Regions from separate parts of the Salininema proteolyticum genome, predicted to be linked through region 3. Evidence: riboswitches for the same ligand, from Rfam matches in the RefSeq annotation. Region 3 holds a riboswitch; each other region holds the start of a gene.
The links. Region 3 has a riboswitch for cobalamin ahead of ACFTE1_RS18835 (acyl-CoA thioesterase). Riboswitches for the same ligand answer to the same signal wherever they lie in the genome.

Region 1: it holds a riboswitch for cobalamin, as region 3 does, so the genes downstream of both, ACFTE1_RS04330 (ABC transporter substrate-binding protein) here and ACFTE1_RS18835 (acyl-CoA thioesterase) in region 3, are expected to answer to the same signal.
Region 2: it holds a riboswitch for cobalamin, as region 3 does, so the genes downstream of both, ACFTE1_RS07170 (CbtB domain-containing protein) here and ACFTE1_RS18835 (acyl-CoA thioesterase) in region 3, are expected to answer to the same signal.

The regions. Positions count from the first base shown of each region.
Region 1 is NZ_JBHUNX010000001.1:907,356-910,779, forward strand. It holds gene ACFTE1_RS04325 (FecCD family ABC transporter permease) at 1-509, opposite strand, end outside; gene ACFTE1_RS04330 (ABC transporter substrate-binding protein) at 513-1,511, opposite strand; cobalamin riboswitch at 1,530-1,709, opposite strand; gene ACFTE1_RS04335 (ABC transporter permease) at 1,790-2,644, opposite strand; gene ACFTE1_RS04340 (ATP-binding cassette domain-containing protein) at 2,641-3,424, opposite strand, start outside.
Region 2 is NZ_JBHUNX010000001.1:1,525,551-1,528,974, reverse strand. It holds gene ACFTE1_RS07180 (MFS transporter) at 1-7, opposite strand, end outside; gene ACFTE1_RS07175 (class I SAM-dependent methyltransferase) at 211-936, opposite strand; cobalamin riboswitch at 1,120-1,341, shown strand; gene ACFTE1_RS07170 (CbtB domain-containing protein) at 1,370-1,555, shown strand; gene ACFTE1_RS07165 (CbtA family protein) at 1,564-2,355, shown strand; gene ACFTE1_RS07160 (histidine phosphatase family protein) at 2,352-2,933, shown strand; gene ACFTE1_RS07155 (cobalamin biosynthesis protein) at 2,930-3,424, shown strand, end outside.
Region 3 is NZ_JBHUNX010000001.1:4,084,288-4,087,711, reverse strand. It holds gene ACFTE1_RS18840 (hypothetical protein) at 1-784, opposite strand, end outside; cobalamin riboswitch at 976-1,171, shown strand; gene ACFTE1_RS18835 (acyl-CoA thioesterase) at 1,275-1,718, shown strand; gene ACFTE1_RS18830 (hypothetical protein) at 1,747-2,652, shown strand; gene ACFTE1_RS18825 (hypothetical protein) at 3,299-3,424, shown strand, end outside.

The sequences.
Region 1 (3,424 bases), 3.2 Mb from region 3:
TGGCTCAACGCTATGCCCGCCAGGATCATCCGGCCCGGCGCGAGCGCTCCCCGCCGGGTCGAGAACAGCACGACCAGGGCGAAGACGGCCATCGCGCCGATGAAGGCTCCGGCCGTCAGCGCCAGGGTCCCCGAACCGACCCCGGCCACCAGCACCAAGACCGCGCCGAGCGTCGCCCCGGAGGACACGCCGAAGAGGTAGGGGTCGGCCATGGGGTTGCGCGTCAGGCTCTGCATGACGGCGCCGACCAGGGACAGCCCGGCCCCGACGATCCCGGCGGTGAAGACGCGCGGCAGCCGCAGCTCCCAGACGATGTGGGCCTGCAGCGCCGTCGATCCCCACGAGCGCAGGCCGACGCCGTCGGCCGCCGAGGACCAGACCTCGGACAGGGTGAGGGAGGCCGGGCCTATGGCGACGGCCTGGGAGACGGTCAGGAGCAGGACCGCCGCGAGTGCGAAGTGGACCCAGCCGCGGCCGGGAGCACCCCGCTTGACGGGTGCCACCGCCACGGCTTATTCCACGGCCGCGCCGATGGAGGCGCTCAGGTCGGCTACGGCCTGCGCGTTGCGGAAACCCGGAGTGGTGGCGGAGAACGGAATCGAGACGACGCGCCCCTCCTTCACCGCGTCCAGACTCCGCAGGGCCGGGTCGGACTCCAGGTGCTCGATCTTCTCGGCGGCGGGGGACCACTCGGCGTCGACCACCACGATCACGTCGGGGTCGCGGTCCACGACCGACTCCCACGTGACGTCGCCCCATTTGCCCTCCACGTCGCCGAAGGCGTTGTCCACGCCCAGCTCGTCCATGATCGCGGCCGGAGCGCCGCAGCAGGCGCCGACCGAGGGGACGTCGGTGGCGTTGTCCCACCACATGACCGACAGATCGGCGTCCTTCAGGGACTCGGCGGCCTCCGCCACGGTCGCCTCCTGTTCGGCGACGAGCTCCTCGCCGCGCTCGGGCACGCCGAAGACGTCGGCGATCTGGAGGATCTCGGTGCGGACGTCGTCCAGTGAGGTCTCCTCCTCGGCGCAGCCGGCGGGGGAGAGGTAGGAGGCGATGCCGAGCCCGTCGAGCTCGTCGCGGCCACCGGCGGCCTCGTCCTCGAAGGCGGAGGGGTAGGAGCCGTAGACGAAGTCCGGCTCCTTGTCGTAGACGGACTCCTTGGAGGGGTAGGCCTCGGAGAGGACGGGGACGCTCTCGTAGGCCTCGGCCAGGTCGGGATGGATCTCGTCGTCCATATAGGCCGTGCCGACCATGCGGTCCTCGAGGCCGAGGGCGAGCATGATCTCGGTGGCGGCCTGGTTCATGGTGATGGCGCGTTCGGGCGGGGAGTCGACGGAGACGTCGAAGCCGCAGTTGTCGACGGCGGCCGCGGCGTGGGTGGACCCGCCGGGTTCGGAGTCGGAGCAGGCGGTCAGCGCCAGCAGCGCCAGTGCGGCCGCGGCGCCGGGAATCGCGCGGAGCCTCAATGGGCGCGCGGTGAGCAGGGGGCGGGTACGGGTCTTGGTCAAGGGTCTCTCCATGCCTCGTGGTTTCCGGTCTCCGCGGCCGGTCTCCTGACTCGCGGGCCGGAGGGCCTGCCCTCCCGGCTCCACCGCCTTCCCGGGACCGAGTCCCAGTGGCCTGAGGTGGAGCCGCACCCGCTCACAGTAGCGAGGACTGTTCCGGATTCGCACCGGATTCCCGTCACCGCGGCACCCTCAGCGTAGAAGGGACCTCACAGGGGCGGGACACCGGTGTCCCGCCCCTGTGAGGTCCCTCAGTCCCGGTTTCCTCGGGCGGGCGACCGCTAGCTGCGGTTGTAGGCGCGCAGGGTCAGGGAGCCGAAGACGACCAGCAGGGCCGCCGACCAGGCGGCGGTCAGCAGGGTGGCCGTCGCGTCGAACTCTCCGGTGAAGAATCCGCGCACCGAGTCGGCCAGATTGCTGATCGGGGTGTTGGCCACGACCGGCTCCAGCCAGGAGGGCATGGTCGAGGGGTCGACCATGATGCTGGAGAGGAAGGTCAGCGGGAAGAGGACCGTCGTCGAGATGGACATGACGGTCTTCTCGTTGCTCACGATGAGCCCGATCCACGTCCAGATCCACGAGACGCAGAACGAGAAGGCGAGGACGACCGCGGTGCCGAGCAGGACTCCGCCCGCCCCGCCCTCGGGGCGGTAGCCCATGATCAGGCCGGTCACGAGCATGAAGGCGCCCGCGACCGTGTAGCGGACGGCGTCGGCCAGGAGGAATCCGACCATGGGGGCCGGGCGCCAGATCGGCAGGGTGCGGAAGCGGTCGGACACGCCCTTGGAGTTGTCGTTGGCCACCGAGATCCCGGTGTACATGGTGATCATGACGATCGTCATCACGAGCATGCCCGGCAGCAGGTACTGGATGTAGTCGCCGGTGGTGCCGGCGATGGCGCCGCCGAACATGAGTGTGAAGAGGACGAGCATGACCACCGGCCAGATGGTCACGTCCACCAGCTGGGCCGGGACGTGCTTGATGCGCAGCAGGGCCCGCCAGGTGAAGGCGCGGACCGAGCCCCACGCGGTGGGGTCGGTGTCCTGTTCGGATCCGGCCAGGAGCGCGCGGATCTCGGCGCGCTGCGGCGTGTCGGAGAGGGCGGGGGCCGCCGTCTTCTCGGCCGTGGTGGTCATCGGTTCTCCTTGGTGTCGGCGGTGTCGGTGAGCTGGAGGAACACCTCGTCGAGGCTGGGCTGCCCGACGGAGAGGTCGCCGACGCCGACGCCGGCGGTCGCGAGGGCGGTGAGCACGTCGGCGCCTTGGGAAGCGGTGCTGCCGGAGCTCAGGAGGGCGGTGAGGGCCAGCGGGTCGTCGTCGTACTGGACGGGGCCGGGCAGGATCGCGCCGAGCACGCGGGCGGCCTCGTCGCGCTGGCCGGGGTCAGTGAGCCGCAGGTGGATCTCGCCGGCCCCGACGCTGGACTTGAGCTCGCCGGGCGTTCCCTCGGCGATGACCCGGCCGTGGTCGATGACGGCGATGCGGCCGGCCAGCTGGTCGGCCTCCTCCAGGTACTGCGTGGTGAGCAGGACCGTGGTGCCGCCGTCCACGATGGTCCTCACTATGTCCCAGACCTGGTTGCGGCTGCGCGGGTCGAGGCCGGTGGTCGGCTCGTCCAGGAAGAGCAGCTCGGGCGTGTTGACGAGGGAGGCGGCGATGTCGAGGCGGCGGCGCATGCCGCCGGAGTAGGTCTTGACGAGCTTGCCCGACGCGTCGGTCAGGCGGAAGGCGTCGAGCAGGTCTCCGGCGCGGCGGCGGGCGGCGGGCTTGGCGTATCCGGCGAGGCGGCAGAGCAGGACCAGGTTCTCGTTGCCGGTGAGGTCCTCGTCGAGCGACGCGTACTGGCCGGTGAGGCTGATGCGGGTGCGGACTGCGGCGGGGTCGGCGACGATGTCGTGTCCGAAGACGGTCGCCTCT
Region 2 (3,424 bases), 2.6 Mb from region 3:
AGAGCATGGGGGGACCTGCCGGGAACGCGTGAACGGAGAGGACTGTCGATATGAGGGTATCGACGGCCCTCTCCGACATGGGTGCCGGGACAGGGTGCGACCAACCCACGGCCGTCCGGCGCCAGGGAAGGACTCGAGACAGTGGGATTCCACCCGACGGCCGTACGCCCCTGGGGAGGTCTCTCCGTCCGAGGTGGCGGGGTACCGGGCTCAGCCGGCCGTCAGACGGAAGGCGTAGGCCTTGTAGGGCAGGTCGATCCTCTCCCGGCCCTTGAGGTCGGGGTGGGTGTCGAGGAGCCGTTCCATTCCCTCGTCGAGTTCGGCGCGGCGCTCGGGGGTGCCGTCGATGTAGTAGGAGCGCGAGCGGACCAGTGCGACGAGCCCGCGGCGGGTCACGGGCAGGGCGAAGCGGAAGACGGCGTACTCCTGGTCGGGGAACTGGGGCGCGAAGTAGTCTCCGGCGGTGGCGAGGGGCGCGACGTACTCGGCCGAGGACCAGCCGATGATCTCCGACATGGCGGCGACCCACTCGTACTCCTCGTCGCGAACGTTCCAGACGGGGGCGAAGACGCCGCCTGGCTTGAGGACGCGGCGGAACTCAGTGAGCGCCTTTTCCTTGTCGAACCAGTGGAAGGCCTGTCCGGCGGTGACGGCGTCGAGGGACGCGTCGGCGAAGGGCAGGTCTTCGGCCGGGGCCTCCTCCCCGCGGGCCCCGGGGTGGTTCTCCCGGAGCTTGGCGAGCATGCGCCCGTCGGGTTCGACGGCGGTGACGGTGTGTCCCTCGGCGAGAAGGCCGGCGGTGAGCTTGCCGGTCCCGGCTCCGACGTCGGCGACGGTGAGGGGCTCGGCCCCCAGCATGTACCGGACGGCCTCGGCGGGGTAGGTGGGGCGGATGGAGTCGTAGAGGTCGGCCTCGGTACCGAAGTTCTGGGTCATCGTCGTCCCTCTCCTTTGAGCGGTTCTGGACGGGGTTCCGTCTCCACAATTCTAACAATACGTACGTACTGTTTGCAATAGGAAAATGGACGCGGGCGAAATGAAAAGTCCTTTGAAGACCCCTCGCAGGGGCGCCTAGCTGGTGTTGCGCGAATGGCTCACGTTCGCTCGGGCCGTGGGTTTACAGTGCGCGAGCCGGTGTGTAGAGTGATCTCGACTCTAGATAGCGGTAGTCAGGAACGCGGTGCGAATCCGCGGCGGTCCCGCCACTGTATTCGGGGAGTCTCTCGCTCCGGGCGCCTCAGGCGTCCGATCGGACAGAGAATAGCCACTGGGAGACCGGGAAGGCTGAGCGGGGGACGGCGATCCGATAGCCAGGATACTGACTCGCTGTCCCGATTCTCGGGGACGAGGTATTCCCCGTGGAGGAAACATGACTGCCATCAGCGCTGCGGCGGCTTCGCCCCGCCGAATTCTCATCACCGCCCTCTCCGTCGTCCTCTTCGCGGCCGTCCTGTACGCCGTGGGCTTCGAGCAGGGCACTCTCACCGGCGGCACGCCCTGGCTCCACGAGGCCTTCCACGACGCCCGCCACCTTCTCGGCTTCCCCTGCCACTAAGGGGAGCCATGACGATCACCGACTACCTCCGCCGGGGACTGGCGGCGGGACTGCTCGCTGGGCTCCTCGCGGGCCTCTTCGCCTGGGCGGCCGGGGAACCCGCCGTCCGCGACGCCATCGAACTCGAAGAACAGGCCTCCGAACAGGAGGCCGCGCACGACCATGACGCGGGCTCCGAACAAGAGGCCGGCGCCCACGGACACGACGAAGGGGAACTGGTCTCCCGGCCCGTGCAGGAGGCGATGCTCCCGGTGGCCACCGGCCTGGTGGGCGCCGCCTTCGGCGGCGTCTTCGGCCTCGGCTACGGACTCGCCCGCCGGCGCATGGAGACCGCTGACGAATGGGCGGCCTCCTGGAAGGCCGGCGCCGCCGTCTACGGCACCGTCGTCCTCTTCCCCGCCCTCGCCTACCCGGCCAACCCGCCCGCGGTCGGAGACCCGGGCACCATTGCGAACCGGACCGGCCTGTTCACCCTGTCGCTCGGCATCGGCCTGGCGGCGCTGCTCGTCCTCTGGGCGGTGGCCCGTTTCCTGCGCTCGCAGCACTGGTCGCGGGAGGCCCGCCAAGTCGCCGTGGGCCTCGCCGCCGTGGTGGTTCTGGGCGGCGCGTGGTTCGCGCTGCCCGCGCCCGAATCGGCCGGGGACTTCCCCGTCGACGTCATGTGGAACTTCCGGCTCTCCTCGATGGGCACCCAACTGATCCTGTGGACCGCCCTGACCGCCGTGTTCGCGTGGTTGAACCTGCGCGCCTCGCACAAGGCCGCGGCCGGGACCGAGAAGAAAGCCGAAGCCGCCGCATGAGCCGTCGCTCCACCGTCCACCTGCTCCGGCACGGCCCGACATCGGCGACCCGCCGGAGCCTCTTCGCCGCCGACGAACCGCTCGACGCGAAGGGCCGCGACCTGGTCGCCGACTGGTGCGGAAGGCTGGAGGCCGACCGGGCCGCCTCCTCCCCGCTGCGGCGGTGCCTGGAGACGGCCGAACTGGCCGGGCACGCCGACCCGGTCGTCGACGGCCGGTGGAGCGAGCTCGACTTCGGACAGTGGAAGGGCCTGAGCCTGGCCCGGGCCGCCGAACTTTACCCGGACGACATGAGCCGCTGGCTGGAGGACCCCTTCGGCGTCTCCCCGCCAGGCGGGGAGACCTTCGCGCAGTTGAAGGAGCGGGTCGAGTCCGCGATGCGGGACCTCGCGGCGACCGGCGAGACCACTCTCGTCGTCACCAGCGCCGGACCGATCAAGGCCGCCGTGCTGTCGGTCCTGGAGGCCCCGTCGACGTCCCTGTGGCGCATCGACCCGATGCCCGGGAGCGTCACGACCTTCACCGCGCACGATGGAATCTGGTCGCTCCGCGCGCTCAGCAAGGAGCCCGTGCGATGAGGGCGGCCGGCATCGCGCTCGGCGCCCTCGCCGACGCGCTCTTCGCCGACCCGCGCCGTTTCCACCCCGTGGCCGGATACGGGCAGGCCGCGATGCGGCTCGAACGCGTCCTCTACGCCGACAGCCGGGCCGCCGGCGCGGTCTACACGGCCGTCGCGGTCGGCGTTCCCACGGCTGCGGTCTGGATCCTCCAGCGCCGCGCGAGCGGAGGCTGGACCGTCGTCCTCACCGCCGCCACCGCGTGGGCGGCCCTCGGAGGCCGCTCGCTGTTGCGCGCCGCCGACGGCGTCGACCGTCCCCTGGAGGTCGGTTCGCTCTCCCGGGCCCGCTTCGCGCTGCGCTCTTTGTGCGCCAGGGACGCCGCCGAGCTGGACGGAGACGAGTTGGCGAAGGCGACGGTGGAGTCCTTGGCGGAGAACACCTCCGACGCCGTCGTCGCTCCACTGTGGTGGGTATTCGCGGCGGGACCGGCGGGGATCGCCGCCTACCGC
Region 3 (3,424 bases):
CGAGGCTGCCGCCACGCCCGTCGACGGCCAGGTAGAGCGATCCCTCATGGACGGTCAACTGGTACGCGAGGGCCGTCAGGCCCGGACGGAAGGAACCGTCGGCCCGCCCGGTCTCCCGGTCGACGGCGGCGAAGTGCCGCAGCGAGGAGTCCCCGTCGACGGACCGGAACGCGCCCACGGCGTAGAGGCGATCGCCGTCCGAGGCGAGGTCGCGGATCGCCCCGTCCTCCACCGACGGCGTGAACGCCTCCACGGGCGCGCCCGAGTCGGCCGACACCGCGGCCAGTCTCGGGGACGGCTCGCCCGCGACCTGGCCGAACCGGCCGCCCAGGTAGACCGTGTCGCCGGCCGGCTCGATCGCGAACACCGCCCCCGAAGGGCGGGGCCGCCAGCCCGTGTCGACCTCGCCGGTGGCCAGGTCGAACCGCGCGGCCTTGGGCAGGTAGTGCCCGTCGATCCGGCGGAATTGCCCGCCGATGTAGAGGTGGTCGCCGGTGGCGGCGACCTCGTGCACGGTGCCGTCGATGTCGGCGCGGAAGGGCAGGAGGCGGCCTGTCGCGGCGGACACGGCCGCGAGGTGGTCGCGGCGGCGGTACACGCCGTCGGTGTCCAGGCCGTGGGTGAACTCTCCGGCGGCGAAGACCCGGTCTCCCGCGTAGGCGACCTGGAGGACCTCCCCGTTGAACGACGCGCTCGCGCGGGGCGCCTCCTCGGCCGCGGACGCGGGCGAGGCGATGAGGACCGTGGCCAGGACAGAGGTCAGAGCGATCAGAATGCGACTCATACCTCCCGATTCTGGTCCACAAAGTCCGGCAGTGGTGGGAGGCGACGCGTGTCCGAGCGAATTTCAACCGTTCGCGCCGGCCGATCCGCCCGGACGGCAGACCGAGACCTCCCGTTCCCAGCGCGCTCTGCGGGGCGCCCCGGCCCGCGCGACCGACGAACGTCATATTGTCCCTCCCCGCCCGCCTGGATAGACTCGGAGCCACCGGCGGTCCGACGACGGACTGAAAGAGGGAATCCGGTGGGAATCCGGAGCTGCCCCCGCAGCGGTCAGCGGGAACGACCTCCGCCAGAGGCACTGGGCTGAAGCCCGGGAAGCGGCGGACAGTAGGACTGCTTCGTGCAGGCGCCCGCGAGCCCGAAGACCTGCCGCCGGTGCGTGCGGAGATCCCGTACGCCTGACGACTACTTCGAGGGGAAGCAAGTTGACCTCCATCGACACGCTCGCGGCGAAGCCTGTCCGCGAATCAGAGCTGACACTCTCGCAGATCATGAGCGACCACGAGACCAACCTGATGGGCACTGTGCACGGCGGGATCATCATGAAGCTGGTCGACTCCGCCGCCGGGGTGGTCTCCGCCCGCCACTCCGGGGGTTACGCGGTGACCGCGACCATGGACGAGATGGCCTTCCTGGCGCCGGTGCGCGTCGGCGACATCGTCCACCTCAACGCCCGGCTGAACTGGGCGGGCGAGACGTCCATGGAAGTCGGCGTCCAGGTGACGGCCGACCGTTGGGACTCCTCGGTGCCGCCGGTCCACGTCGCCACCGCCTATCTGGTCATGGTGGCCGTGGACGAGGCCGGCAAACCGCGCCGGGTGCCGCCGGTGACGCTCGAGACCGGCGATGACGAGCGCCGTTTCAACGAGGCGGAGATCCGGCGTCGCCACCGACTGGCCAAGCGCGCGGAGATCCGCGACTCCCGCAAGGGCTGATGTCGTGCCCTGCTGAGAGAATGGGGCCATGGAGCCTGAAGACCTCTCCCAGTGGGGCTTGCACGCCTTCGCCCTCGGGGCCAGGAGCACCCCGCACGATGTCGTGGGGATGGACGGCAACGGCGTCCTCCTCAACGCCCTGAGGTACTGGAGCACGGCGGAGGACCTCCGCCGAAGGGGGTTCACGGCGGTGGAGAGCCGTCTGCGGCTCTTCGAGCTCTACCGCCTGGTCCACCGTGACGGGGACCGCTTCAAGGTGTCCTTCCCCGTTATCGGAGGCGACGCGACGGGCCGCGTCCGGAGTCGCTCGGGGGAGATGGCCAGGGAGCTCGCGGCCCGGACGGGGGACACCGTCGCCGCCATGGCGGAGGAACTCCGCGAGGACGGCTTCCCGAATCATGTGTATCCCGTCGTCTTCGGCTATGCCGTCGACGGCCTTCTCTGGGACGGGCTTCGCCGGGAAGGGGCGGTGCCGGACACGGGTCTCAGTGTGGAGCGGCCGTTGTGGAACGGCGCCTTCTGGGCGGTGTATCCGCCGCGTGAGGGAGCGGCCGGAGTCAACGAGGAACACCGCGAAGGCCGGACCCTCGTCATAGTCTGGACGCGGGAGACCGTGCCCGCCGTTCGCGAGAGCATGGCTTCCGGAGAGATTCGGCGTTGGCGCGAGGGCGGCGAGCTCCCCGTGCCCGCGATCGGGCCGTCGCACCGGCTCCACGGCCTCGCGGTCGAGCTCTGCGCTCCTATCGCGCAAGCCTTGTCGGAGGAACCGGTCTTGGACGGCCTGGGCGACCTCGACCATCGGGAGTGGACCCTGGTTCTCGCGCACGAACTCGTCTGGGACCTCATGGAAGCCTGGACGGACGAGGGGCTTATCGAACCTTGGCGGCCCGACGGCGGGATCTCCCAGCTCGTGGAGCGCATTGACGGTGAATGATTCCGGTGCTGCCGCGGGGGCCGCCCGCCATACGTCCATCCGCGATGACGAGATTCCGCGATTTGACCCGATGAGGGGCCGCCGCTTCCTCTACGCTTGGTGACCCCGGACTCCATCCAGGGAATTCCATCCCCCGTTCGAGTGAAGCGACACAGTCTTCGCCGCATAGAAGGTCTGTCGGCATGTCGACAGGCTTCGGGCCGTAACCTTTCCCGGGTGTTAAACGCGACACGAGCACAGTTACTCGGTTTACGAATGGCCCCTGGGGGATCGGGCGGAAACCATACGGCCATACTGCCTTTCCGTCCTGCCTCGATATCTTTCTACGCAAAAGTAGTAATGGACTGATCACTACTGAACCCCCTGGCCGTCAGGCACATTGGGCTAATGTGACCGAATACGAAGACGGCTTGCGTCGTCGTTTCGCCACTGCTACAGTCGATTTCCGTGGCGGTCCGTGGGCGCCACGTCGGGGATTCCACGCAAATGCCCTTTCCCTGTCGTCCGGAATGGCGGGCGCGGCGGCAATCAGGCCCCACAGGGGCCTTTCCACGAGATCTCAGCACAGGACAAGTCAACCGATGTGGGATACGGGAATTCACTCCACTCGGGTGGCGCGTGGCACCCCGGTGGAGAAGGAGGACCGTTGTCGACCGCAGGCATCAAGACCCGCAAGTCCCTGTCCCAGCGCGCCCGCAGGGCCCGCGAGCTCTTCGGAATCCGCCGCCACCCCGACGCCGTCAGGATGGTGCGCGACTATCCTGGACTCCTC